2 regions of the Shewanella sp. FJAT-52076 genome follow, and region 1 is predicted to be linked to the other one. Evidence: predicted binding sites of a transcription regulator. Region 1 holds the regulator's gene; the other holds the start of a gene.
What was found. Region 1 encodes LexA, which represses DNA repair genes until DNA is damaged. Its sites were predicted from a motif close to TACTGTATNNNNATACAGTA; they were not measured.
Positions count from the first base shown of each region.

Region 2: the regulator LexA is predicted to act here: its motif matches at 4,384-4,403, upstream of recA (recombinase RecA).

Region 1 covers NZ_CP080415.1:4,091,999-4,099,637, forward strand. The annotation lists gene K0H79_RS18125 (VOC family protein) at 1-648, opposite strand, end outside; gene K0H79_RS18130 (globin family protein) at 747-1,172, shown strand; tRNA gene K0H79_RS18135 (tRNA-Gly) at 1,206-1,279, opposite strand; gene mtr (tryptophan permease) at 1,343-2,599, opposite strand; gene plsB (glycerol-3-phosphate 1-O-acyltransferase PlsB) at 2,599-5,022, opposite strand; gene lexA (transcriptional repressor LexA) at 5,174-5,797, shown strand; gene K0H79_RS18155 (cell division inhibitor SulA) at 5,794-6,300, shown strand; gene coxB (cytochrome c oxidase subunit II) at 6,689-7,639, shown strand, end outside.
Region 2 covers NZ_CP080415.1:1,211,320-1,218,958, reverse strand. The annotation lists gene alaS (alanine--tRNA ligase) at 1-2,556, opposite strand, end outside; gene K0H79_RS05310 (regulatory protein RecX) at 2,772-3,209, opposite strand; gene recA (recombinase RecA) at 3,221-4,288, opposite strand; gene mutS (DNA mismatch repair protein MutS) at 4,575-7,139, shown strand; gene rpoS (RNA polymerase sigma factor RpoS) at 7,299-7,639, opposite strand, start outside.

The sequences.
Region 1 (7,639 bases):
GGCAAAGACATCGCAGTCCACCACCTGAAAATACAGCATCCAGTGGGCGGGCATTTCGCCCCATTCGGCGGTCATCTCCAACATACCGCCAAGGGCCTCGTCGGCAACCAGCCATTCCCGGTAAGGCATGTCCTCGTTTGCGGATTCCCGGCAGTCCCAGCCAAAAACCTTGCTGTAAAATCCCTGCGCCCGTGACGGGCTTCGGCAGGCAAGCTCCACCCAGCACAGGGCGCCTGGCTCGCCGCGACGCTTGGCACCAATGTGCCTTTTGCTCTGCCACACGGCAAACCGGGCTCCTTCGGGATCAGCCAACTGCGCCATCCAACCGGCATGACCAACCTCGTGGGGCCCCATAATGAGTTCACCCCCCGCCGCTTTAACCCGTTCAATTGCCGCATTCACATCTTCTGTCGCAAAGTAAATTCCCCATTGGGTCTTTACGCTGCCGGCCAATGCAGAAGGCACCTGATAGATGGCACCGAGGTCGTCACCATCGAGAGTAAACATAGAAAAGGCACTGCCGGGCATGGCCATGTCTGCCATCTCCCAACCAAACAACTTATGGTAAAAGTCCTTGGCACCCTGCCAGTCATGGGTGGCCAGCTCACTCCAGCAAGGCTGACCCGGTGCATATTCGATTACACGCATGCCCCTGACTCCTTCGGATAAGTGTATGGAATTCAAGTTAAGTAGTCTTAACTAACTTTGTCTATGCTTAGGGAAACAATTTCAGGGATGGAATCTCTATGTCACTGACCAACGACCAAATATCGCTCATCAACCAGTCTTTTGGGCTGGTTCGTCCCATTGCCGATGATGCCGCAGCGCTTTTCTATCGCAACCTGTTCGAAATAGACCCATCACTGAGGTCATTATTTAAATCTGATCTCAAGGCACAGGGACGCAAGCTGATGGCGATGTTGGATGCCGCAGTAAAGGGACTGGATAACCCGGATAAATTAGTCCCTGTATTGCAGGACCTGGCCCGGCGGCATGTGCAATATGGTGTGAAAACCCATCACTTTTCCCCCGTGGGCAACGCACTGCTGTATACCCTGGCAGAAGGCCTGGGTGACAAGTTTACCCAAGAAGTAAAAGACGCCTGGATAGCGGTATTACATTTGGTAGCAGATGTGATGAAGGCGGAGATGAAAAAGCAGGGCTGTGCCTAGTCACGTGAAGCAGGAGACGTGAAGCAAGTGAAATGGAGCGGGTGAAGGGAATCGAACCCTCGTATGCAGCTTGGGAAGCTGCCGTTCTACCATTGAACTACACCCGCCTTTTACGCGTTATAAATTACTGAAATCCATGCCTTTGTCAAGCAAAGGCATGGCAGCATATTTTAACGGTAAAGAGGTAACAGCTCAGCCATCGCGAGCAGATGGCAAGCCGCTGTCAGGATACCAAAACTTATCACCAGATAAATAACGCCAGTGCCACCGGGCACCCTGAAACCAGGGTAGTCAGGTTGCTGCTTTCTGAGTTTCAGCGCCATCACCCCCGGAACCAGCAGGGTCCAAACGGTGGCTGCCAGCGCAGCAAAGCCGATGGCCACCAAAAAGCCGTCGGGAAACAGCAACCCCAACAGGGTAGGCGGTAAAAAGGTGACGGCAGCCGTCTTCAGGCGACCACTGGCATCGTCGGCAAAACCAAACAAGTCCGCCAGATAGTCAAACAATCCCAGGGTAACGCCAAGGAATGAAGATGCCACGGCAAGGTTGGCAAACAGGGTCAGCATTTTACCGAGTAAGTCGCTGGCCATGACCTCAGACAGGGCCGACACCAGCACACCCATATTGCCGCCCTGGGCGATGATATCGCTGAACTGGCTGCGCGGCAGATTACCCATGGCAGCCAGCAACCAACACACATAAATCACCAGCGCGATAGAGGTGCCGATACAAATCGCCTTGATAATGACGGACGGATTTTTACCGTAGTATTTGACCAGGGAAGGCACATTGCCATGGTAGCCAAAACTCGCCAGTCCGAAGGGAATTGCGGCCCACAAAAATGGGGCAAAGCGGGCCTCGCCATCGGGTGAGAATAAGTTACCCGGCTCCACCTCAATCAGCAGATTGCCCACTGCCAGGAAGAAGGTAATTATCATACCGCCCAGCATGATGGTGGTGATTCTGTCCACCGCTTTGGTGCTTATCATAACGATAGCCGCCAATACCGCCGCAAACACCAGACCTGCCGCACTCTGGGGCAAGCTGATGCCCATGCCCGACAGGCTGTGATTTACGATGGAGCCACCACCACTGATATAGGCGTAGGTGAGAATATAGAGGACGAAGGCAATGGAGAGGCCATTAACGATACGGCCAAAGCGCCCCAGCGTATCGCGGGTGAGGGTATCGAAACTGGCGCCCGGCTCAAACCTGAGGTTGGTTTCCAGCAGCAGTAATCCCGACAGCAACATGCACAGCCAAATCGCCACCATCAGCAGCAGCGAATAGCCAAACCACATGCCGGCGCCCACCACGGGCAAGGAGAACATTCCCGCGCCCACAGTGGTACCGGCGATAATCATGGCACCACCCAGCAGCGAGGGGGTTTTGACCGGATGCCTGGCGGCATTCATATGGTTAGCCATCAGTCGTCCTGCTCCTGATTCAGCGTCTCTATAATGGTTTGACGTACCGAACTTCTCAGCAGTCCGTTGGCGTGATCACGTATTTTACGCACCTTGTCACCATCGGCCTTGTCGGACAGATAACCCAGATCTTTCAGCTTGCTCGACAGCAAGGCATAGAGCTTTTTATCGTAAAACTCCGGCGCCATGACACCATGAATGGCACCAAGACGACTGGCCAGACGATGGCTGTGATGCTCCAGGTCGGCGCGTTCCATTCTGGGCTGCTCACCCAGCAGGTTGAAAATAATGGCGTAGCGTTTCAAGGTTTCGCCTACCACACCGGCCAGCAACAACAGCTGATTAATGCGCTCATCTACCAGTTTCAGGCGGTTATCGCCGGTAATCAGACCTTCTGACTTAAAGCACTCCACCAGCGCATCCACATAGGCTGGCAAATCGGCAACACCCATAAAGAGCTCGGCCTTAAGCAGCGGATAAAACTCGGTAACCAGCTCCTGCAGTTCTTCGCGGGAGACCTCTTCGTGGCGCACCATCACGGTGGCAATCAATGACGGAATTACAAACAAGTGGATGATGTTGTTACGGTAATAGGTCATGGAAATCGCAAGGCTATCATCGATGGAAATGATGGTACCCAGGTCATCCTTGGTTTCGGTCAGCTTGTTCAGCTCAATACCGCGATCGACCAGTTCCTTGCCACTGCCCTCGGTCACTGATGCGTACGAGGTATAAGGCACGGATTTGAGCAGACTCAGGTACAAATCAATCTGGCGCTCCAGCTGGTTGCGCTCCAGCGCATTTTGCTCCGAGGCCAGCAACACCATGCTGGAAAGCGTGACAGAACTGGCGGCTGCGGCATCATTGATGCGGGTCATTACCCGATTGGCGAGCGCATTCACCACAGGGGTCAGCCAGGACGGTTTTTGCTCTGGATCTTCACCCACTTCTTCACGCCAATTGGGGACTTTTTCGGTCAAAAAGTTCTGCAGGGTGATGGGCTGGCCAAAGTTCACATAGCCACGGCCAAAGTTACCCAGCTTGCGTATGGCACCAAAAACCTGCCATACGGATTCCTTTTCTTTTTTCTTACCCGACAGCTCTTTGTGATAGGTAGCCACTTCCATCACATGGTCGTAACCCAAATACACGGGCACCAGGGTCACAGGTCGCTCAATTCCGCGGATAACCGAAGACAATGTCATGGCCAGCATGCCGGTTTTGGGTGCCAGCAGACGGCCGGTGCGGGAGCGGCCACCTTCGGTAAAGTACTCCACCGAGTATCCCTTGGCGAAAAGCTGATCCAGATATTCGCGGAATACTGCGGTGTAAAGCTTGTTGCCGTTAAAGCTGCGGCGGATAAAGAAGGCGCCGCCACGGCGGAACATGGGGCCGGCGGGCCAGAAATTCAGGTTAATCCCGGCAGCGATATGGGGCGGCACCATGCCTTCGTAATAAAGGATGTAAGACAGCAGCAAATAATCCATGTGCGACCGGTGGCAAGGCACATACACAATCTCATGGCCGTCATGGTGCAACTGGCGAATCTGTTCGGCGCCCTTGATGCTGATGCCTTTATAGAGCTTGTTCCACAGCCAGGTGAGGAAGCGCTCGGCGATGCGCACCAGACTATCGGAGTAATCGGCTGCAATCTCATCCAGATATTGAATGGCGGTTTCACGGGCCTTTTCTTCAGAGATTTTTTTGCTGGCGGCTTCTTCGGCAATCGCTTTTTTCAAGTTGTCGGATTTCAGCAGCGCATGAAACATGGCCTGACGATTGGGCAACACAGGCCCTGTCATCACTTTACGCTGACGGCGGAAATGAACTCTCGCCACCCGGGCAAGCTTGTGGGCAATGCGCTTATCTGTGCCATGTTCATCGGCCATATGACGAAGTGACACGGCACGGGAAAACTGCACGAAGTTATGGCGACCCAGGAATAAAATCATCAAACATTTACGCAGCCAGGTCGGATCTTCCCGCTCAAGCACTGCTGCACGCATAGTGTCATCTTCTTTACCCGGGGTTCGCCCCCAGTAAAGACTTACAGGCACCAGCTGTATATCCAGCTCTTGCTGCTGACGGTGCAATGCCAGCAGTTGCTGGAAAGTCTGCAAAAAAGGCTCATTGCTGTCACGTTTGCCAAACAGCGGCTTTCTGCCCTCCAGACACACGACCCGTGGGGTCTTGATCCCATCGACTTCCAGCATCTGATATGGGCTGGGTAACCCCAACTTGCCGGTCACCTCATGGAGCGCAGCAATATCGCTCACTGACTCGGTTTTCATGACGTAAACCAAGGGGCGGGAGGGATCGAGATTCAAATCGGCGAAGGGATCCTGAGGTACCACAATGGTGTGTACCAACTGCTTCTGGATCCAACGCAAAGACTTAAACCAAAAAGACTCGTGTGCTGACATGCTGATATTGGGAACCTGGCTTTAATCAATAGCGCAATAGAATATCAGACAGCCGCAGCCATTAGCCAATAATCTGAAAAATGGTTAATACTTGCGCTGACTAAAATACTGTATATACTAACAGTAACTGTATAGAAAAACAGGGATGACCATGAGACCGCTGACGCCTCGCCAGGCCGAGATCCTGGACCTAATCAAACGCAACATCGCCGAAACCGGCATGCCCCCAACACGGGCAGAAATTGCATCCAGACTCGGCTTTAAAAGTGCCAATGCCGCCGAGGAGCATCTTAAAGCGCTTGCCAAAAAAGGCTGCATTGAGATTATGCCCGGCACCTCGCGAGGTATCAGACTGGCGGGTGATGAGCTGGAAGATCAGCCAGACCCGGGGCTGCCCTTGATAGGTCAGGTGGCTGCCGGTGAGCCCATTCTCGCCCAGGAGCATGTGGAGCAGTATTATCAGGTCGATCCTGCCATGTTCCGCCCCCATGCCGATTTTCTGCTGCGCGTTCGCGGCGACAGTATGAAAGACATAGGCATTCTCGACGGAGACCTGCTGGCAGTGCACAAGATGAACCAGGCACGAAACGGCCAGGTTGTCGTTGCCCGGGTGGAAGACGATGTCACGGTAAAACGCTTCGAGAAACAAGGCAATGTGGTGTTCTTACACGCAGAAAACGAGGCGTTCGCCCCTATCAGAGTGGATCTTGCCAGCCAAAGTCTGACTATCGAAGGCTTGGCCGTGGGCGTTATCCGTAATGGAGACTGGCTATGAACAAGCTGATTGGTAACGCACCCCGTCATCCCGGCTTGTGGACAGATTCCGCCGCCAAAGATGTTTGCCCCGCATCTCAGGTGATCACCCAAAGCACTCAATCCCAGGGGCGCCAGGAGATACAGCAGCTCGCCCCAGAGCTCGCACGCCTCAGTCTTGAGGGCCGATGGATAGTGCTTATCAGCCCACCCAACATCGGACTTAAATCCACTCTGGCACAGGCTGGTGTGCGCATGGACCGTGTGCTGCTGGTACATGCCAAAGACGAAGTTGAAACCCTATGGGCGATGGAAAAAGCCCTAACCAACGGTACCTCAAGCGCCGTGCTGTGCTGGACCAACGAACTGGATCCAAGAGATAAACGCAGATTGGCATTGGTAGCCAAAAATGCCGTGGCATTGGGTGTCATTTTTGAAAATGTAAATGCTCACTCACAGGCCAGCGCTTTTGCAGTTAGGCCCGAGTTAAGTCACACCCTTCGCAGTGCCTCTCCACTGCACTGATCATCTCTTCATCCCTTTGAGCCCCGTTATCGGGGCTTTTTTTCGATAATTTTTTCAGATAATTAGAAAATAAAGTGATCTTGATCAATATTTAAACTGCAAGTAATGTAGTTCAGGTTAACAACGATTTGTTTGTTATATCCGGGCGATTATGTCGTCGCAGTATCTGAGGCTTGCGCCATGGATATTGTGTATTTGACCGATATATTCAGCTGTAGGTGCAAGTGTGGTGAACAAAGCTGTAATTCATTAAATAAGATACCAACCGCCAACGCACTTTGAAGTCATCGTTGCTTTTTGTGGGAACCGAAGAGTTTGCATAGAGCAGAGACTTACTGTGTGACTCTTCTTTGTAGTTGCTTGATGCAATTGACAGAGGAGATGTCTTGTGAAGCAATGGTTGTATTGTTTCGCGGCGGCTTTTATGGCCCCGCCCATCCTTGCGGCTGATATGCCGCTCAACATGACACAAGGTGTTACTGAGATAAGTGGCAGGGTCTATGGCCTGCACATGACTATCCTGTACATCTGCTGTGCCATAGGGGTAGTGGTTTTTGGCGCCATGATTTACGCCATGATAAACCACCGCAAATCCAAAGGGGCCGTTGCCGCCCAATTTCACGAAAGTACCAAGGTCGAAATCGCGTGGACTCTGGTGCCCTTTCTGATCCTGATTGCCATGGCTATTCCGGCAACCAAGACCCTCATCGCCATGGAAGATCCCTCCAACGCCGACTTGACCATCAAGGTCACCGGCTCCCAATGGAAGTGGCATTACGATTACTTCGACCACGACTTCGGCTTTTACAGCATCCTGGCGACCCCCAGAAGTCAAATCGAAGGCGCCGAAGCAAAAGGCGATCACTACTTGCTGGAAGTGGATAAGCATCTGGTGCTGCCCACCAACCGTAAGGTTCGCTTTTTGATGACTTCCGACGATGTTATTCACTCCTGGTGGGTGCCTGCATTTGCCGTAAAAAAAGATGCCAATCCGGGCTTTATCAACGAGGCCTGGACCCGGATAGATAAACCCGGCATTTACCGCGGCCAATGTGCCGAATTGTGCGGTAAAGACCACGGTTTTATGCCCATAGTGGTTGAGGTATTGCCCGAAGCAGAGTTTGACGCCTGGGTTGAAAACCAGAAGCAACTGGCAAGCAACGCCGCTGCCCAAGCCGCTGCGGCATTGAACCAAACCCTTTCCATGGAAGAACTGATGGCGCAGGGTGAAAAGGTGTACATGGCCAGCTGCGCCGCCTGCCACCAACCCAATGGTATGGGCCTGCCCGGCGTATTCCCCGCCCTTAAGGACAGTGCCATTGCCATGGGTCCTGTCGAC
Region 2 (7,639 bases), 1.4 Mb from region 1:
CTGGGCCATATCAGGGCGACCACCGCCCTTCCCGCCGACCTGAGCAGCCACCATGGCAACCAGTTCACCGGCCTTCACTTTGCCGGTCAGATCCTGGGTCACACCGGCAATCAGGTTCACCTTGTCACCACTGCCAATGGCCAGTAACACAACGCCTGACTTGAGCTTCTGCTTGAGTTCATCCTGCAAACCGCGCAGTGCGCCGGCCTCCACGCCTTCAAGACGCTTAACCAGCACCTTAACGCCATTGATGTCCAGGGCGTCACCGGCAAGGTCGGCACTGGCAGCGGCGGCCAGCTTATCTTTCAACTGGCCATTCTCTTTCTCAAGCTGACGGGCTTTGTCGAGTTGGGCCTTGAGCTTGGCGACCACAGAGGCAACGTCACCTTTAAGCAGTGCGGCGGCTTCTTCAAGCTCGGCCTGCTGCTGAGCGACATAGGCCATGGCGGCTGCACCAGTCACGGCTTCGATACGACGGATACCTGCGGCGATACCACCTTCAGAAGTGATCTTAAAGAGACCAATATCGCCGGTACGGCCCACGTGGGTACCACCGCAAAGCTCGATGGAGAAGTCACCCATGGTCACAACGCGCACCTTGGAATCGTACTTTTCACCAAAGAGTGCCATGGCGCCTTTTGCCTTGGCTGCTTCGATATCCATTTCGGCGAAATTCAGTTCGTGGTTTCGACGAATTTGGGTATTCACCAGATCTTCGACCGCCTTAAGCTCTTCGCGCTTAACGCCTTCGAAGTGGGAGAAGTCGAAACGCAGACGCTCAGGGTCAACCAGAGAGCCTTTCTGGGTCACGTGAGTCCCCAGCACCTGACGCAGCGCAGCGTGCAGCAGGTGAGTTACTGAGTGGTTAAGTTCGGTGCGATGACGCAGCTTCTTATCCACCATGGCTTTGAGGCTGTCACCAACCTTGATGCTGCCGCTGGCGAGTTGGCCCTTATGACCAATGCCCTGACCGAACTTTTGGGTATCGGCAACGACGAATTCAACACCTTCGGCCAGCAGCTGACCTTTGTCACCAACCTGACCACCGGACTCGGCATAGAATGGGGTGTTGTCGAGTACGACAACCAGATCGGCGCCTGCTTCTGCTGCTTCTGCCGCATCGACAGATTCACCATCACGGTAAAGCGCAACGACTTTACTCTCGGCAGCAAGCTCGGTGTAACCACAAAAATCGGTGGCCGTATCGATTTTCAGCGCGGCGTTATAGTCGGCACTGAACTGACCAGCGGCCTGGGCGCGGCTGCGCTGCTCGGCCATGGCGGCATTAAAGCCTTCTTCGTCGACTTTAAGGTTACGCTCGCGGCACACGTCGGCGGTTAAATCTACCGGGAAGCCGTAAGTATCATAGAGTTTAAATACGGTTTCGCCGTCCAGGGTATCACCCTTGAGGTCGGCCAGCGCGGCATCAAGCATGCCAAGACCACGCTCCAGAGTCCGGGCGAACTGCTCTTCTTCGGCTTTGAGGGCCTTTTCCACAATGGTCTGGGTGGCCTTAAGTTCCTTGGCAGCATCCCCCATAGCCTCTATCAGTGTAGGCACCAGTTTGTAGAAGAAGGTGTCGGTAGCGCCCAGTTTGTTACCGTGGCGCACAGCGCGGCGGATAATGCGACGCAGCACATAGCCGCGGCCTTCGTTGGATGGCATCACGCCATCGGCAACCAAGAAGGCACAGGAGCGGATGTGGTCAGCGATAACGCGAAGGGATTTATTTTCCAAGTCGGTCACACCGATGATTTCGGCGGTCTTGGCTATCAGTTTCTGGAAAATATCGATTTCGTAGTTGGAGTGAACGCCCTGCATGATGGCAGAGATACGCTCAATACCCATACCTGTATCCACCGCAGGCTTGGGCAGCGGGTCCAGCGTACCGTCGGACTGACGGTTGTACTGCATAAATACGATGTTCCAGATCTCGATAAAGCGGTCACCGTCTTCTTCCGGACTGCCGGGACGGCCACCCCAAATGTGCTCGCCGTGATCGTAGAAGATTTCGGTACAAGGTCCGCAAGGACCGGTATCGCCCATCTGCCAGAAATTGTCTGATGCGAATGGCGCCCCCTTGTTATCACCGATGCGAATGATGTTTTCAGCAGGAACACCGATTTGCTTGTTCCAGATCTCAAAGGCTTCGTCGTCGGTGTGATACACAGTGACGCACAGCTTCTCTTTAGGCAGTTTCAGGGTACCGGTGAGGAATTCCCAGGCAAAGCGGATGGCATCTTCTTTGAAGTAATCGCCAAAGCTGAAGTTACCCAGCATTTCGAAGAAGGTGTGGTGACGGGCGGTGTAACCCACGTTGTCCAGGTCGTTATGCTTGCCACCGGCACGTACGCAGCGCTGCGCAGTCGCGGCCCGTACGTAGCTGCGCTTCTCCATACCGAGGAAACAGTCTTTGAACTGGTTCATACCGGCGTTGGTGAACAGCAGTGTTGGATCATTACCGGGAACCAGAGAGCTGCTGTCTACTACCTGGTGACCCTGCTGCCTGAAATACTCGAGAAAAGCACTGCGAAGCGCGGCTGTGGTTTGATACATGAAAACGTCCTGAGTTGGATAAGCCTGATACGACAAGCCGCAGCCACTTCCACGGGCTGCCGACAAAAATTTGGGGCTCATTATAACCTCAAGACTTTCGAAGAAGATAGCGCACAGGCCGCGAAATCCGAGGCAAACAAAGGACAGAGCCACTGTGAAAAATGGCCAGAGTGAAGCGAGAGGCAAATATAAAAAGACCGCAACAGTTGCGGTCTTCATTCCATATCGTAAGGGTCAAAATCCAGAGCGTGGGCAATCTCATCAAAACTGAATCCTTGTCCGGCGAGATAGCGTATGCGCTTTGCCCTGTCTTTGGCATCGGCAGGTTTGGTTGCGCCAAATTTTTTCAGCGCCTTCGCCCGTGCCTGGGCGTACCAATCCACTTCGCAGCCTTCCAGATTGCTTTGAATAACCTCTTTATCCAATCCCTTGGCTATCATGGCCTGACGCGCTCTGGCGGCGCCGTGGCCCTTCAGTACCGATGAGCGAACGACTGATGCGCCATAGCGACTGTCGTTCAGATAACCTTTGGCTTCACACTCATCCAGTACCCGCTCAATCTCAAGGGCATCGTGTCCCTTGGCGAGCAATTTAAGCTTGAGCTCATTGCGGCTGTGATCACGCCTGGCAAGTGATGCCAGCGCGTGATTCATCAGTTCCTGACTCAGAACACTTCTCCAGTTTCGAAGTCGATGTTTTCATCGCCTTCTACTTCATCGGCGCTACCGGAAGATGAGCTGTGTGACAGCAGCATTTCACGCAGTGTTTTTTCAATTTCGGCTGCAATTTCAGTATTTTCAGCCAGGAACTTGGTGGCGTTGGCGCGGCCCTGACCGATCTTGTCGCCCTTGTAGCTGTACCATGCACCGGACTTTTCAATCAGCTTGTGCAGTACACCCAGGTCTACCAACTCGCCGGTACGGTTAATGCCCTGACCATAGAGGATTTGGAAATCGGCCTGGCGGAAAGGCGCGGCAATCTTGTTTTTAACCACTTTCACGCGGGTTTCGTTACCCACCACTTCGTCGCCTTCTTTGATGGCGCCGGTGCGGCGGATATCCAAACGCACGGATGCGTAGAATTTCAGAGCGTTACCACCTGTGGTGGTTTCAGGGTTACCGAACATCACACCAATTTTCATACGGATTTGGTTGATGAAAATCAGCAAAGTATTGGACTGCTTGAGGTTACCAGCAAGCTTACGCATGGCCTGGCTCATCATTCGGGCCGCAAGACCTACGTGAGAGTCACCGATTTCACCTTCGATTTCGGCCTTGGGAACCAGCGCCGCTACCGAGTCCACAATGATTACGTCAACGGCGCCACTGCGGGTCAGAGCATCACAGATTTCCAGCGCCTGTTCACCGGTGTCTGGCTGAGAGCACAGCAGGTTATCAATATCTACACCCAGCTTACGGGCATATACAGGGTCGAGGGCGTGTTCGGCATCGATAAAGGCGCACACTTTGCCTTCACGCTGAGCCGCAGCAATCACTTCGAGGGTCAGAGTCGTTTTACCTGATGATTCAGGACCATAGATTTCTACGATACGGCCCATTGGCAGACCGCCTGCACCAAGAGCCACGTCCAGAGACAGCGAGCCGGTGGAGATGGTTTCCACGTCCATGGAGCGGTCTTCGCCCAGCTTCATGATGGAGCCTTTACCAAATTGTTTTTCAATTTGGCCAAGAACGGCGGCAAGTGCTTTCTCTTTATTTGGATCGATTTTCATTGTTCCCTCTCACACACAGCAAGCGCTGTGAAGACGCAACGGTTAATGCGGTTCAGGCAAAAGCCCTGTGTATTTGTACATAATGAAAGCTAGTATACTGTACAATCATACAGTATCAACCCCTGTGTGAAATAATTTTCAACAGCATCGAAATAGGCTCTTTCATCGCCTTGAATTGAAAAGGATCACTTTGTCGAAAAACTTGGTAGACTGAGCGCCCATAGGCTTTACCCCGGTCCTGTACAGGCTTTGACCTGACAAGTCCCATCGCAATTACAGAGTGGCAATGAACAGCACAGACCTGCTTGATCTCGAAAAACACACTCCCATGATGCGTCAATACCTGACCATGAAGGCAGCACACCCGGATATGCTGCTGTTTTATCGCATGGGTGATTTTTATGAACTCTTTTATGACGATGCCAAGCGTGCCTCAGAAATGCTGGCCATCTCGCTGACCGCGCGTGGCAAGAGTGGCGGGGATCCTATTCCCATGGCCGGGATCCCTTATCATGCGGTAGAGGGGTATCTCGCCAAGCTGGTTCAACTTGGGCAATCGGTTGCCATTTGTGAGCAAATTGGCGATCCGGCCACCTCAAAAGGTCCGGTAGAGAGAAAAGTCGTTCGTGTAGTCACGCCGGGAACCCTTACCGATGAAGCCCTGCTGCAGGAACGGCAGGACAACCTTCTGGCGGCGGTTTATCAAGGCAAGGTGGGTTATGGTTTTGCCACTTTGGATGTGGCATCCGGCCGTTTTGTGATTGCAGAATTGCCAAGCCGTGAAGCGCTGGAGGCAGAGCTGCAGCGCACCAGTCCGGCAGAGCTGTTATACAGTGAAGACTTCGCCGATATGGGGATGATTAACCATATCAAGGGAAAGCGGCGCCGCCCCGAGTGGGAGTTTGACTACGATACCTGTATCAAGTTGCTGCTTGAGCAGTTCGGTACCCGCGATCTGCGTGGCTTTGGCATTGCCGATGCGCGCCTGTCGCTGCAGGCCGCAGGCTGTTTGATGCAATATGTGAAAGATACCCAGCGCACCGCCCTGCCCCATATCAATTCCATCGTGCGCTTCAATCAGGGGGACAGCATCATTCTGGATGCCGCCACCCGTCGCAATCTGGAGCTGACTGTCAGCCTGTCAGGTTCCCGCGAAAACACCCTTGCCAGCGTGCTGGATAATACAGTGACTGCCATGGGTAGCCGTATGCTGCAGCGGTGGATACATCAGCCACTGCGATGTCACGATACCATTCGCGGTCGCCAGCAGGCAGTGCAGGAATTGTTGGAGACAGGCCTTTACGAGGACCTTCGCGCAGAGCTTAAAGCCCTTGGCGATATAGAGCGTATTCTGGCGCGTCTTGCACTGCGAAGCGCCCGCCCGAGAGACTTTGCCCGGTTAAGAGATGCCCTCGGCATTCTGCCCCTTATCCGCGAACGCGTGCAGCGCTGTGAGTCACGCCATCTTAAGTCACTCAATATTCTTCTGGGGGCCTTTCCCGAAGAGTATGAGCTGCTTTGCCGCGCAATTGTGGATAATCCACCAGTCCTTATTCGTGATGGAGGCGTCATACGCGAAGGCTATCACAGCGAGCTCGATGAATGGCGCAAGCTCAGCGATGGTGGCATCGATTATCTGGAGCAGATGGAGCAGCGCGAAAAGGAGCGCACCGGTATCGCCACTCTCAAGGTTGGCTATAACCGGGTACATGGCTACTACATTGAGGTCAGCCGCGCCCAATCGGCATTGGTGCCCATTGCCTATCAGCGCCGTCAAACCCTTAAAAATACAGAGCGCTATATCACCCCTGAACTTAAAGAATACGAAGAGAAAGTACTGTCCAGCCAGGGCAAGGCACTGGCGCTTGAAAAGCAGCTGTGGGAAGAGCTGTTCGATTTGATATTGCCCAAGCTTCAGGAATTGCAGGACTTTGCCCGCGCCGCCTCTGAACTTGACGTGCTGGCAAACTTTGCCGATAGGGCCGATCTCTTCAACTATCACTGCCCTGAGCTTAGCGACATTACGGGCATTTTAATTGAAGCAGGCCGTCACCCCGTGGTTGAGCGGGTCAGCCAAAGCCCCTTCATCCCTAACCCTGTGGAACTGTCCAATCAGCGCCGTATGTTGATTGTGACTGGCCCAAACATGGGCGGTAAATCAACCTATATGCGGCAGGTTGCGCTTATTACCCTGATGGCCCATATCGGCAGTTTTGTGCCCGCAGAGCGCGCCCTGATTGGCCCGGTTGACAGAATATTTACGCGCATCGGTGCCAGTGATGACCTCGCTTCCGGCCGCTCAACCTTTATGGTGGAAATGACCGAAACCGCCAACATTTTGCACAATGCGACAGCCAACAGCTTGGTGTTAATGGATGAAATTGGCCGCGGCACCTCGACCTACGATGGTATGTCACTGGCCTGGTCGGCGGCGGAATATCTGGCACAGAAACTCGGTGCCATGACCTTGTTTGCAACCCACTATTTTGAGCTGACCCAGCTGCCAGAAATGCTCCCCGGGGTTCATAATGTCCATCTGGATGCCATTGAGCATGATGATACTATTGCCTTTATGCACGCAGTACAGGAAGGCGCAGCCAGTAAGAGTTATGGTTTGCAGGTGGCCGCACTTGCAGGGGTTCCAGCCAACGTCATCAAGGCTGCCAAACACAAGCTGCATCAGCTGGAAAGCCGCGATCACGGGGTCGATATGAGCAAGCAGCAAGCGTTGCCATTGACTATGACACCTGAGCCTTCTGCCGCAGAGTTTCGTCTTAAGGCAATAGATCCAAACGATTTAAGTCCGCGTCAAGCGCTGGAACTCCTGTTCGAGTTAAAACGTTTAGTCTGAAAGCCAAGCATTAGCTGACGCGAGCTGAATATTTTCGGCTGTGAGGTAAAGGGCAGTGATGCTCAGGGCAGTGATGCTCAGGGCTGTGATGCTTAGGACTCTGAAACCATAAAACAAAAACGCCTCATTTATTGAGGCGTTTTTTATTGCCAGTATCTTTTAGGTTCTGAACAGGGCTTCTACCGACAGCCCCTGAGCACTCAAAATGTCTCTTAAACGCTTAAGCGCTTCTACCTGAATTTGCCTTACACGTTCACGGGTCAGACCGATTTCGGCACCCACATCTTCCAGCGTTGATGGCTCATAACCGAGCAGACCAAAACGACGTGCCAACACTTCCCGCTGCTTGGTGTTGAGCTCATTGAGCCAATTCACCACCGAATTTGAAATGTCCTCGTCCTGCACCTTATAGTCTGGGCCAACAGAGTCATCATCGGGTAATACATCCAACAGCGCCTTATCGTTGTCACCACCCAGGGGCACATCCACAGAAGTAATTT